DNA from 2 places in the Neotabrizicola sp. VNH66 genome. Region 1 is predicted to be linked to the other one. Evidence: riboswitches for the same ligand, from Rfam matches in the RefSeq annotation. Region 1 holds a riboswitch; the other holds the start of a gene.
The links. Region 1 has a riboswitch for thiamine pyrophosphate ahead of thiB (thiamine ABC transporter substrate binding subunit). Riboswitches for the same ligand answer to the same signal wherever they lie in the genome.
Positions count from the first base shown of each region.

Region 2: it holds a riboswitch for thiamine pyrophosphate, as region 1 does, so the genes downstream of both, thiD (bifunctional hydroxymethylpyrimidine kinase/phosphomethylpyrimidine kinase) here and thiB (thiamine ABC transporter substrate binding subunit) in region 1, are expected to answer to the same signal.

Region 1 covers NZ_JBMSDW010000002.1:170,458-176,568, forward strand. The annotation lists gene ACO2Q5_RS03340 (ATP-binding cassette domain-containing protein) at 1-477, opposite strand, end outside; gene ACO2Q5_RS03345 (thiamine/thiamine pyrophosphate ABC transporter permease ThiP) at 464-1,987, opposite strand; gene thiB (thiamine ABC transporter substrate binding subunit) at 1,963-2,937, opposite strand; TPP riboswitch at 2,976-3,084, opposite strand; gene ACO2Q5_RS03355 (TerC/Alx family metal homeostasis membrane protein) at 3,165-4,178, opposite strand; gene aroC (chorismate synthase) at 4,476-5,579, shown strand; gene ACO2Q5_RS03365 (SDR family oxidoreductase) at 5,940-6,111, shown strand, end outside.
Region 2 covers NZ_JBMSDW010000010.1:4,394-10,504, reverse strand. The annotation lists gene ACO2Q5_RS14700 (ThiF family adenylyltransferase) at 1-170, opposite strand, end outside; gene ACO2Q5_RS14695 (thiamine phosphate synthase) at 167-763, opposite strand; gene ACO2Q5_RS14690 (thiazole synthase) at 760-1,524, opposite strand; gene thiS (sulfur carrier protein ThiS) at 1,528-1,722, opposite strand; gene ACO2Q5_RS14680 (FAD-dependent oxidoreductase) at 1,719-2,699, opposite strand; gene thiD (bifunctional hydroxymethylpyrimidine kinase/phosphomethylpyrimidine kinase) at 2,696-3,499, opposite strand; TPP riboswitch at 3,577-3,681, opposite strand; gene ACO2Q5_RS14670 (tripartite tricarboxylate transporter permease) at 4,005-5,504, opposite strand; gene ACO2Q5_RS14665 (tripartite tricarboxylate transporter TctB family protein) at 5,514-5,975, opposite strand; gene ACO2Q5_RS14660 (Bug family tripartite tricarboxylate transporter substrate binding protein) at 6,049-6,111, opposite strand, start outside.

The DNA of each region.
Region 1 (6,111 bases):
GGCCGAGAACGGCTCGTCCAGCAGAAGAAGCGGCCGCGCCCGCAGCAGGACCCGCGCCAGTGCCGCCCGGCTGGCCTGACCACCCGACAGCTGTGCCGGTTTCCGCCCGCCCATGCCAAGCAGGTCCACCCGGTCCAGCGCGTCCTCGACCCGCGCCTTCTCGGCCGTGGACAGGCGCAGGTCGGGCCGCAGCCCCAGACCAAGGTTCTGCGCCACGGTCAGATGCGGAAACAGGTTCTGGTCCTGAAACAGGACCGAGAGCGGACGCTGGCCCGGTGGCAGCGCGGAAAGGTCCTGCCCGTCCCAAAGGACACGGCCCGAAGTCGGTGCGAAGAACCCGGCAATCGCCGACAGCAGCGTGGACTTCCCCGCACCCGACGGCCCGATCAGAGCCACCCGCAGACCCTTGGGCACCGACCAGTTGGCCGTCAGGCGAAAGTCATCCTGTTCCAGCACCAGATGGTCAAGCTGCAGCACGGCGCCCCCCTGCATCGAAAGCCCAGAACAAGGCGAAGCTCAGCCCCACCAGCAAAAGTGCTGCCCCCGCTGCCGCCTGCGTGCGGTAGGCCGCGGTCAGATGCTGGACCATCAGGGGCAAGGTCGCCTCCTGCCGGTCGGCAAACAGCGCGATCACCCCAAGATCGCCCATCGACAGGGCCGAGGCCACCCCCGCGGAAAATCCCAGGGGCCGGGCCAGCCGGGGCAGCACCAGATACCGCAGCGCGGGCCAGCCGCGCAGGTCCAGCGAGGCGGCAAGGCGGCCGTAGTCCTGCACCAGCACCTGCGCCTCGGGCAGGATCAGGCGAAAGGCAAAAGGCAGCGTCATCAGCGCATTGACCAGCACCGTCACCGGCAGCGCCAGCCTTGTGGGCGGCAGCACAGGCTGCACCAGCAGGAAAAGCCCCGTTCCCAGCACCAGCCCGGACAGGGCCAGCGGCAACACCGCCGCCAGCTCGATCCAGCGGCCGGCACCCCGGGCACTGGCCAATGCAAGCGACAGCGCCGCGGGCACCACCACGGCGGTGGAGATCAGGGCCACCGCGACGGACCTGCCCGCCGCAGGCCAGACCGAGGCGGGCAGATCGGACAACCCCGGCACCCCCCGCACCGCCAGTGCCAGCAGCGGCAGCAGCAGGAAGGCCCCCGCCAGCAGCAGCACCGCGGCATCCGCCAGCCGGTGCCACCCTCCCGGCGGGCGCAAAGGCAGAGCGCGGTCCATCCCCGCGCCGAATCCGGTGCCCTGCGCCAGCCGCCAGGCCAGAAGCGCAGCCGCGCCGCCAAAGCCCGCCTGCACCAGTGCCAGCCCGGCCGCATGGCCAAGATTGAACTCAAACCGCACAGCCTGATAAATCGCCAGCTCCAGCGTGGTGGCCCTGGGGCCCCCACCAAGCGTCAGCGCCACGGCGAACGAGGTCAGGCAGATCGCAAAGACCGTGGCGAGCGCCCCGGGCAGCACCTTGGCCAGCATCGGGCGTTCGATATGACGGGCGATGTCGCCGGGGCGGAAAGACAGGCTCTCGGCCAGCCGGAACCGCTCGGCCGGGATGGATTGCCAGCCCTGCAGGATCATCCTTGTGGCAAGGGGCAGATTCAGGAAGACATGCGCCAGAAGAACGCCCTGCAGCCCGTAGATCGAAAGGCGCCCCAGCCCCGCGGCGGCCAGCAGATCATTCAGAAGGCCCGCGCGCCCGAAAACCGCCAACAGACCAAGGACCGCCACGATGACGGGCAGCAGGAACGGCGCCCCCATCAGGGTGATCAGCAGCCCGCGCCCCGGGAACCGCCTGCGCGCCAGTGCACGGGCCACAGGCACGGCCAGCGCCACCGACAACAGCGCCGACAGCACCGATTGCAGCAGCGTGAAGCGCAGCGCCGCCAAATCGGCGGCGGACAGAGACAACCCGCCCGCATGCAGGACCACCGCACCCAGGGGCGCGATGACCAGAAGAAGGGCCGCGGCCCCTATCGCGCCAGCGCCGCTTGCCATTCCGTCAGCGCGGCATCGCGCAGCGAAGCCGCCTCATCCGCCGAGAGCAGGAGCGAGGTTTCGGGCCGTGCCGTCTCAAACCCCTGGGGCAGTGTGGTTTCAACCGCGGGATACATCCAGTTCGTCTCGGGGATCACCGACTGGAACGCGGGCGACTGGGTGAAGGCCAGAAACGCCCGCGCCAGCTCCGGCTGGTCCGAGGCCGCCAGCACACCCGCCACCTCGACCTGCAGGTAATGCCCTTCGGCAAAGGGCGCCCAATCCTTGGTCTCGTCCTGTTCGGCAATCCGGTGGTAGGCGGGCGAGGTGGTGTAGGACAGGACCATATCCGCCTCACCCTCAAGGAACAGGCCATAGGCTTCGGACCAGCCGGGGGTGACGGTGACGATATTGTCGGCCAGACCGCCCCAGATATCGGCAGCCTTATCGCCATAGGCCGCCTTCACCCACATCAGCAGGCCAAGCCCGGGGGTCGAAGACCGCGGGTCCTGAATGACAACCGACACGTCGGATGCGGCCAGCGCCTCGAAGCTCGCCGGCGGTTCCGGCAGCTTCGTCTTGTCATAGACGAAGGCGAACCAGCCCCAGTCATAGGGCAGGAACAGCGGGTCGTCATAGGCAACCGGCAGTCCGGTGGCCGCGGGCTGGTCGTGCGGGGCAAAAAGTCCGGTCGCCGCGGCCGCGGCGGTCAGATTGGTATCCAGCCCCAGCACCACATCGGCCGGAGAGGACGCCCCTTCCAGCTGCAGCCGGGCCAGCAGTGCCGCACCGTCGCCTGCCGCCACGAATTGCAGATCGCAGGCACAGGCCTCTTCAAAGGCCTTTTCCACCGCCGGGCCGGGGCCCCATTCCGAGGTGAAGCTGTCATAGGTCAGCACGGTCAGGACGGGCGTTTCAGCCAGGGCGGGCAGCGCCGCACAGGTGAAGCACGCCGCAAGGGAAAGTCGCATCTTCGCTTCCTTCTGTTGCGACGGATGGTCGGGCACAGGGGGAACCGATGCACCTTCCCTCCGCCGGTATGATCCGGTTCAGGTTCAACGGGTCCGCTTGCGCATCTCAGCCCCGGCCTTGCGGCCCGGGCACCCCGAGGTATCGGCGACCATAGACCAAAGCCGCACAGGTTCAAGACAGGAAAAAGGGGCGCCGAAGCGCCCCCTGTCCATCGTCCTGTCCGCCGTCATTCCGCGGGAATCTCACCTTCCGGCGGGTCGTTCCGGGTCTTCCACAGCGAGTAGAAGATGCCCGCCGCGATGATGCCGATGGTGATGGCCAGCGACAGGTAGGGGTCGAACTTGCCGAAGAAGTAGCTGTAGAACCCCTTCAGACCGATGAAGATCAGCACCACGGCCAGCGCATATTTCAGATAGTGGAAGCGGTGCACCAGCGCGGCCAGCGCGAAATACAAAGCCCGCAGGCCAAGGATCGCCATGATGTTCGCCGTATAGACGATGAACGTATCGGTGGTGATCAGGAAGATCGCAGGCACCGAGTCGACGGCAAACACAAGGTCGGCCACGTTGATCACGATCAGCGCCACCAGAAGCGGCGTGACGAACAGAACCATCTTGCCGCTGGCAGGATGCGGCTGGCGGATAAAGAACTTCTCGCCGTGCAGTTCTTTCGTCACGTTCATGTATTTCGAGGTCAGCTTCACGACCGGGTTCTTCGACACATCCGGGTCACCTTCGGAGGTCACCAGCATCTTCAGGCCGGTGAAGGCCAGGAAGGCCGCGAAGATCAGCGTCACCCAGTCATAGGCCGCGATCAGCTCTGCCCCGATGGCGATCATGATGCCGCGCAGGATGATCACGCCGATGATGCCCCAGACCAGCGCGCGATACTGGTATTTCCGCGGAATGGCGAAAAAGCCGAAGATCAGCGAGATAACGAAGACATTGTCGATCGAGAGCACTTTCTCGATGATATAGCCTTGGAAGTAGCTGGCCACCGGGTTGGTGCCATCCGTCGTGACCAAGGTGCCGTTCGACCAGGCCCACCAGATATAGCCGCCGAACAGGACGGCAATAAAGATGTAGAAGGCGGAAAGCTTCAGGCTTTCGGCCACGCCCAGCTCATGGTTGCCCTTGTTCAGCACGCCAAGGTCAAAGATCATCAGCGTGATGACGATCCCGAGAAAGATCAGCCACATCCAGACAGGCTTGCCCAGAAAGTCGAAAAAGAGGAAGTCCATACCCCTGTTGTCCCTGTTTCAGCGTGCCGATAAATCAGCCGCGGCAAGATGCCGGGAAGTGGGGCGAAAGCCGGGCTGACCATCGGGACGCAAGTTTCCCGATTGCAGTCCGACATCACGACCTTTCAGTCGTCAGAGGGGCCCGGCCTGCCAGTGTGATCTGGTGCGGCAACGCAGCGTTTCAACCCCCGTTCCCGAAAAAATGCATCTGGCGTGAATATTTTTGCGCGGCCGGAAATCCTTGATGCCGGGGCGCCGCAGGGCTATGCGCAGGGCACGTTGAGGAGAGACCGCGCGATGAGCCTGAACACCTTTGGCCACCTGTTCCGCGTCACCACCTGGGGCGAAAGCCACGGGCCTGCGCTTGGCTGCACGGTCGATGGCGTACCGCCCGGCGTGACCCTCTCCGAGGCGGACCTGCAACCGTGGCTGGACCGCCGGAAGCCCGGCACCAGCAAGTTCACCACGCAGCGGCGCGAGGCGGATGAGGTCCGCATCCTCTCGGGCGTGTTCGACGGCGTGACCACGGGCACCTCGATCGGGTTGATGATCGAGAACACCGACCAGCGGTCCAAGGATTACGGCGACATCGCCCGGCAGTTCCGGCCTGGCCATGCCGATCTGACCTATCATCTGAAATACGGGGTCCGCGATTATCGCGGCGGCGGCCGGTCCTCGGCCCGGGAAACCGCGGCCCGGGTGGCGGCGGGCGGGGTTGCCCGGGCGGCACTGGCCGCGCTGGTGCCGGGGCTGACGATCAGCGGCTATCTGGTGCAGATGGGCACCAAGACCATCGACCGCAGCCGGTTCGACGCTGACGAGATCGGCCGCAACCCGTTCTGGTGCCCCGATCCGGTGGCCGCTGCGGAATGGGCCGAGTATCTGGACGCGCTGCGCCTGTCACACGATTCGGTCGGCGCGGTGATTGAGGTGGTGGCCCATGGCGTGCCCGCAGGCCTTGGTGCGCCGGTCTATGGCAAGCTGGACAGCGACCTTGCCTCGGCCATGATGTCGATCAACGCCGTGAAGGGGGTGGAGATCGGCGAAGGCATGGCGGCCGCTGCCCTGACCGGGGTGGACAATGCCGATGAGATGCGGATGGGCAATGACGGCCAGCCGCTGTTCCTGTCGAACCACGCCGGCGGCATCTTGGGCGGCATTTCCACCGGACAGCCGGTCGTCTGCCGCTTTGCGGTGAAGCCCACCTCCTCGATCCTGACGCCGCGGCGGTCCATCGATGTGGACGGGAAAGAGATCGAAGTGGTGACCAAGGGCCGCCACGACCCCTGCGTCGGCATCCGCGCCGTCCCCGTGGGTGAGGCGATGATGGCCTGCGTCCTTCTGGACCACCTTCTGCTGGACCGGGCGCAGACCGGTGGGGTTCGCGGCCGGATCGGTTGATCCGGCACACTCGTCCCCGACCTTAAAGCGTCCCGGGGAAGGCTGGCCGGAACCGGCCCCTGCCGCCGATATCCCCGGTCAGCCGGACGCGCCGCTGGCAGCCAGCTGAGGCATTACGTCCAGTCTGGTCATCGCGGGCGGCGTCGGCGGGATCGGCGCAGATGTGACATTCGTGTCCCGAAGCACTTCAGGCATGCTTTTCGCAGCACGTGGCGGCCACGAGCCCTTGGCCAAGGATACTGCATGCAGCACGAATGACCGTTTCGACGACCAGATAGAGATCATTTGCGCAAGAAGCGGGTCGGTTCGAAACCCCCGCTTCATTAGTCATCTCCCGAATATCAACTCACGGAGATGGAAATGCTTCTCAATGGAAAGACAATTATAGTCACGGGAGCAAGCAGCGGAATCGGAGCCGCCGCTGCCGCGATTTTCGCTGAAGAAGGGGCGAAACTCGTTCTCGGAGCCCGCCGCGCCGAACTGCTTGAGCAAATCACGGAAGGCATTTCCGCCAAAGGTGGAGAAGCGGTCT
Region 2 (6,111 bases), on a different contig from region 1:
CGGTCGGGGTCGATCAGGGTGATGTGCCCCACCCCGGCCCCCGCCAGATATTGCAGGACCGGCACGCCCAGACCGCCGGCCCCCGCGATCAGCACATGCGCGCGCCCCAGCCGCGCCTGACCGGCGTCGCCCACCTCGGGCAGGATCATCTGGCGGGCATAACGGTTCATGCCGTGCACCCCAGCCATTCCGCCACCCGGGCCGCAGGGTCGGGGTTCAGGGTGATATCCGTCACGACCGAGACGACATCCGCCCCCGCGGCAAAGGCCAGTGGCGCCCGGTCCGGCCGCAGCCCGCCGATGGCGACCAGCGGGATGGGTCCGATCCGCGCCTTCCATTCGGTCAGGCGTTCCACCCCTTGCTGATGCCATTTCATCGGTTTCAGGATGGTCGGCCAGACCGGCCCGAGGGCGATGTAATCCGGGGCCAGCGCCAGTGCCCGGTCCAGTTCCGCGTCGTCATGGGTGGATAGCCCAAGGCGCAGCCCGGCGCGGCGGATCGCGGGCAGGTCGGCGGTGTCCAGATCCTCCTGCCCGAGGTGAAGCCAGCGGCAGCCCTCCTCGATGGCGATCTGCCAGTGGTCATTCACCACCAGAACCGCGCCCTGCCGGTCAGACAGCGCCTGCGCGCGGCGGATCTCGGCCCGGGTCTCGGCTGCGGGGCGGTCCTTCACCCGCAGCTGCACCAGCCGGATGCCAAGCGGCAGCATCCGCTGCAGCCAGTCCGCGCTGTCGAAGATGGGATAGAAGCGGGGGAGCGTCATGCGAGAAAGGCCTTTCCAAGCACGGGGGTCGAGGGATGCGCCATGTCGCGCGGGGCCATGGGATCGGCGCGGAAGGCGGCGGCCCCGGCCTCGGCCGCCAGCGCCATGGCGCGTGCCATCAGGGCCGGATCACCGGCCTGCGCCACGGCGGTGTTCAGCAGGACCGCGTCGAAGCCCAGTTCCATCGCCTGCGCCACATGGGACGGCAGGCCGATCCCGGCATCCACCACCAGCGGCACATCGGGGAACTGTGCCCGCAGCGCGCGCAAGCCCCAGCGGTTGTTCAGTCCGAGGCCGGAGCCGATGGGCGCGCCCCAGGGCATCAGCACGCCCGCCCCGGCCTCCAGCAGCCGGCCGCAGACCGACAGGTCTTCGGTGCAATAGGGGAAGACCTGAAAACCGTCGCCGGTCAGGATCCGCGTGGCCTCGGTCAGGGCAAAGACATCGGGGTGCAGCGTGTCGGCATCGCCGATCACCTCCAGCTTGATCCAGGAGGTGCCGAACAGGTCACGCGCCATATGGGCGGTGGTCACCGCCTCTTTCACGGAATGGCATCCAGCGGTATTGGGCAGAAGCGTCACGCCCAGCCCCCGGATCAGTGCCCAGAAATCCTGTCCGGCGCCCTGTTCGCGGCGGAGCGAGACGGTGGCGACCGCCGCGCCCGAGGCGCGGAAGGCCGCGGCCAGAATGGCGGGGGAGGGATAACCCGCCGTGCCCAGCATCAGCGCGCTGCTGACCTCTGTTCCATAAAAGACCGGCATGGCTCAGCCCCCCTGCATGGCGGACAGGACCTCGATCCGGTCGCCGGGGTTCAGGGGGGTGGCGGGGCGCGCGGCGGCGGCGATGAAATCGCCGTTGCGGGCGGTGGCCACTTTCGGACCGAAACCCTGCTCGGCCAGCAGATCCTGCAAAGTGGCAGCAGCGGTGGTGACGGGGGTGCCGTTCAGCGTGATGTTCAAGACTGGACCTCATCCATGAATTCGGGGCAGGTGCCGGTGGCCAGATGATCCGCCGCCATGGCGGCCAAGGCGGGGGACAGCAGAAAACCGTGGCGATAGAGGCCGTTGGCATGCAGCCTGCTCTCCTGTCGGCGCAGCCGGGGCAGGTTGTCGGGAAAGGCGGGCCGTGCATCGGCCCCCAGTTCCAGCAGCTCGGCCTCGGCAAAGCCGGGGTGCAGCGTATAGGCGGCGGACAGCAGCTCGACCGCAGCGCGCGCGGTGACCCCGCCCCTGCGGTCGCTTTCGATCATGGTCGCGCCCAGCATGAAGATGCCGTCGCCGCGCGGCACGATGTAAAGCGGGATGCGCGGATGCAAGAGGCGCACCGGGCGCGACAGGATGATGCCGGGGCAGCGGATCACCAGCATCTCGCCCCGGACCCCGCGCAGATCGGGCAGGCGGTCCCGCGCGGCAAGGCCGCGGCAGTCGATCAGAAGGCCGGGCGCTGCGGGCGGGTCCGGGCGGATCGGGACGCCCTGCGCCTCCAGCCGCTGGCGCAGGGTCAGAAGGGCCGCCCGGGGTGAAAGATGCGCCTCGTCGGGATAGAACAGCCCGGCCTGAAACCGGCCCGCGAGATCGGGTTCCAGCGCGCCGATCCGGTCGGCGCCGATCCTCTGATGGCCCCGGCTGCGGCGGGCGAAAAGCTCCAGCTCTCCCCGGTCGCGGGCGGGGGCGACCACCAGCGTGCCGTTGCGGATGACGCATCCGGTGTGCCGGTCCCACCAGCCGATGGCCTGCTGCCCCAGCCGCTCCACCGGTTCTTCGGCGCTGGCGCCTTCGCACCAGGGGGCCAGCATGCCGCCCGCCCACCACGAACAGGCCTGCGGGCCGGGTGCGACGGCGGGATCGGTCAGGGAGACGCTGTGGCCCCGCGCCGTCAGCTCGGCCGCCATGACCAGCCCCATGACCCCGGCGCCAAGAATGGCGATGCCTGTCATGTCCCGGTGCCCCAGATGGCGTGGAAGTGATGCACGGGCCCATGGCCGGATCCCACGCAGAGGCCATCCGCGGCACGGATTGCGCCCTGCAGATAGGCATGCGCCCGGCTGACCGCCGCGGGCACGGTCAGGCCCTGCGCCAGACCGGCGGCAATCGCGGCGGACAGGGTGCAGCCCGTACCATGGGTGTTCCGTGTCGGAATCCGCGGCGCGGTCAGACGCAGGGTTTCGGTGCCGACCAGCAGGTCCGTGCAGACCGGACCTTCCGCATGGCCGCCCTTCATCAGCACCCAGTCCACACCCGCGGCCCGCAGGGCCCGTGCCTGCGCCTCGTGCGCTTCATCCGACCGGGCCGGGCCGCAGGCCAGAAGCTCTGCCGCCTCGGGCAGGTTCGGGGTCAGCACCGTGGCAACGGGCAGAAGTTCCTCCCGCAATGCGGCGACGGATTCGGCTTCCAGCAGACGGTCGCCCGATTTGGCCACCATCACCGGGTCAAGGACCACTGGCAGGCCGCGCCCGCGCAACCCTTCCGCCACCACGCGAATGATCTCTGGGGCGCCCAGCATGCCGATCTTGACCCCGGCCACCGCCAGATCGTCGAACACCGCCTCGATCTGCGCGCGCACCAGCGCGGGCGGCAGGCCGGCCACGGCGGTGACCGTCCGGGTATTCTGCGCAGTGACGGCGGCCAGCACACTGGCGCCATAGACGCCAAGCGCCGAGAATGTCTTCAGGTCAGCCTGAATGCCCGCGCCGCCGCCGCTGTCGGACCCTGCAATCGTGACCGCAATCACCGCCATGTCGCCCCCATATATCGACCGGAGAAGGGCGACCGGGGGCTGACGGGGCATGGCGGGCCAATGGCCCTGTCTTCCCGTGGATCAGACTACCCGTTCCCTCCGCCGGTATGAACCGGATCAGGTTCGATGGGTTGGCTTTCGCCTCTCAGCCCCGGTTGCCCGGGACACCCCAACGAGTAAGTGCGGTGATCCTAGCGACGGTGCAGCGGCGACACAAGCCGCAGGATTGCGGTCAGGCCCCTGCGCCGATCTGCCAGTGGTCCGGCACGATGATCCCAGAGAATGTGGTGCGGCAAACCGGGAGGACTGTGTCCGATCCGGTGGCCCGGGTTCGGTCTCTGTCGGGGTCACAGGCGGCGATGGGACAGATCCGCGCCGCCTTCACCTGCCAGATGCGGGTCTGGCCGGATGAAAGACGGGGCCGATCCTGCGACCGGCCCCGTGCATTCTGTGGAAACTGCGCCTTTGGCCGGGGATGTGCCGGCCCAGGGCTCTGCCCTTGCGGTCAGTCGATGAAGACCTCGTCGCGGGATTTCCGGATCGACGGCATCACGATGACGACCAGCAGCAGCGCCGCAACAAGCAGGATCCCGGCCGAAATCGGACGTTCGACAAAGGTGCCAAGGTCCCCGTGCGACATCAGCATCGCCCGGCGGAAATGGTCCTCCAGCATCGGTCCCAGCAGGAAACCCAGCAGCAGGGGGGCAGGTTCGCAATCCAGTTCCCACAGGATGAAACCCGCAAGGCAGGACACCACCAGAACGAACAGGTCGAACGGGCTGTTGGCAATGCTGAACACCCCGATGCAGCAGAAGCCGACAATGGCCGGAAACAGGATCCGGTAGGGCACGGTCAACAGCCTGACCCAGATGCCCACCATCGGCAGGTTCAGCACGACCAGCATCAGGTTACCGATCCACATGCTGGCGATCAGGCCCCAGAACAGCTCGGGCCGCTCTGTCACCACATTCGGTCCCGGCGTGATGCCCTGAATGATCAGCGCGCCGATCATCATGGCCATCACCGGGTTCGACGGAATGCCCAGCGTCAGCATCGGGATGAACGAGGTCTGCGCCCCGGCATTGTTCGCGCTTTCGGGGCCGGCCACACCTTCAATCGCACCGCGGCCAAAGCGCGAGGGGTCCTTGGCCAGCTTCTTCTCGGCCGTATAGGCGACAAAGGACGACAGCAGCGCCCCGCCGCCGGGCAGAACGCCCAGAACGGTGCCAATCCCCGTGCCGCGCAGGACAGGCAGGGTGATCTGCTTGATCTCTTGCCAGCTGAGCATCAGCCTGCCGATGGTCTGCCGCGTGACGGTGCGGTCTTCGGGATTGCGCAGATTGCGCACCACCTCACCCAGACCAAAGATGCCCATGGCCATCGCGGAAAAGGCAATGCCGTCCGCAAGCTGGGGAAAGCCCATCGTCATGCGCGAGGTGCCGGTATAGCCGTCCTGCCCGATCAGCCCGAGAAGAATGCCAAGGACGATCATCGCAACCGCCTTGAGCACCGAGCCGGAGGCAAGTGCCACCGATCCGACCAGACCAAGCACCATCAGTGAGAAATACTCGGCCGATCCGAAGCTCATCGCGAGACGGGTCAGCGGGGGCGAGGCGACGGCGATCACCAGCGTGGCGATGGTGCCGGCGACGAAAGATCCGATGGCCGCCGTGGCAAGCGCCTTGCCCGCCCGGCCCTGCTGGGCCATCTGGTAGCCGTCCAGCACCGTCACCGCGGCCGAGGATTCACCCGGCAGGCTGAGCAGGATGGCGGTGGTCGATCCCCCGTATTGCGCGCCATAGTAGATCCCGGCCAGCATCGTCATGGCCGCGACCGGCGGCACGCCAAAGGTGATGGGCAGCAGCAGCGCGATCGTGGCGACCGGGCCGATGCCCGGCAGCACACCGATCAGGGTGCCCAGCAGGACACCGATAAAGCAGTAAAGCAGGTTCTGCAGCGTCATCGCGACGCTGAGGCCAAGTTCGAGATGTTGAAAGAATTCCATGCCCTTGCCTCAATAGCCGCCGACCCAGGGGCCGAAGAGCGGAAGGACGATGCCAAGGCCGACCTTGAAGACCAGCCAGCTGAACACCGCCATGAAAAGCCCGGTCAGAAAGGCCGAAAGCACTGTGTTCCGGCGGTCCGCCATGGCGACGATGAAGACCGCCCCCAGCATCGAAGGCCCAAGGCCCAGACCGCGGACCGTGATCGCGAAGAAGAGGATGCCCGCTCCGATGCAAAGGATCGCGCGTGTCGGAATGACGATGTTGCCCATCTGCGGCCTGCGCAGCCCCGAGACAAGTATGCCCAGCCCGAGCATGGCCAGACCGCACCCAAGCACGAGGGGAAAGTAGCCGGGTCCCATCTTCTGGGCTGTGCCGAGTTTCAGTTGCAGCGCGCCGAACACGAAGCTGGCGGCCACCACGATCAGCAGCGCGCCCGTCATCGCCGCCTTGTTAAGTCGTACGGTTTTCATTCTTTCCTCCATCGCCTGGAACAGGCTGGCTGCCCCCTTTCCGAGGGCAGCCGCACCCGGTCAGCCCTTGGCGTCAGTCCAGTTTGACCGCGCCCGATTCGATCACGGGGCGGCAGAGCTCGGTGGCCGAGCGGGC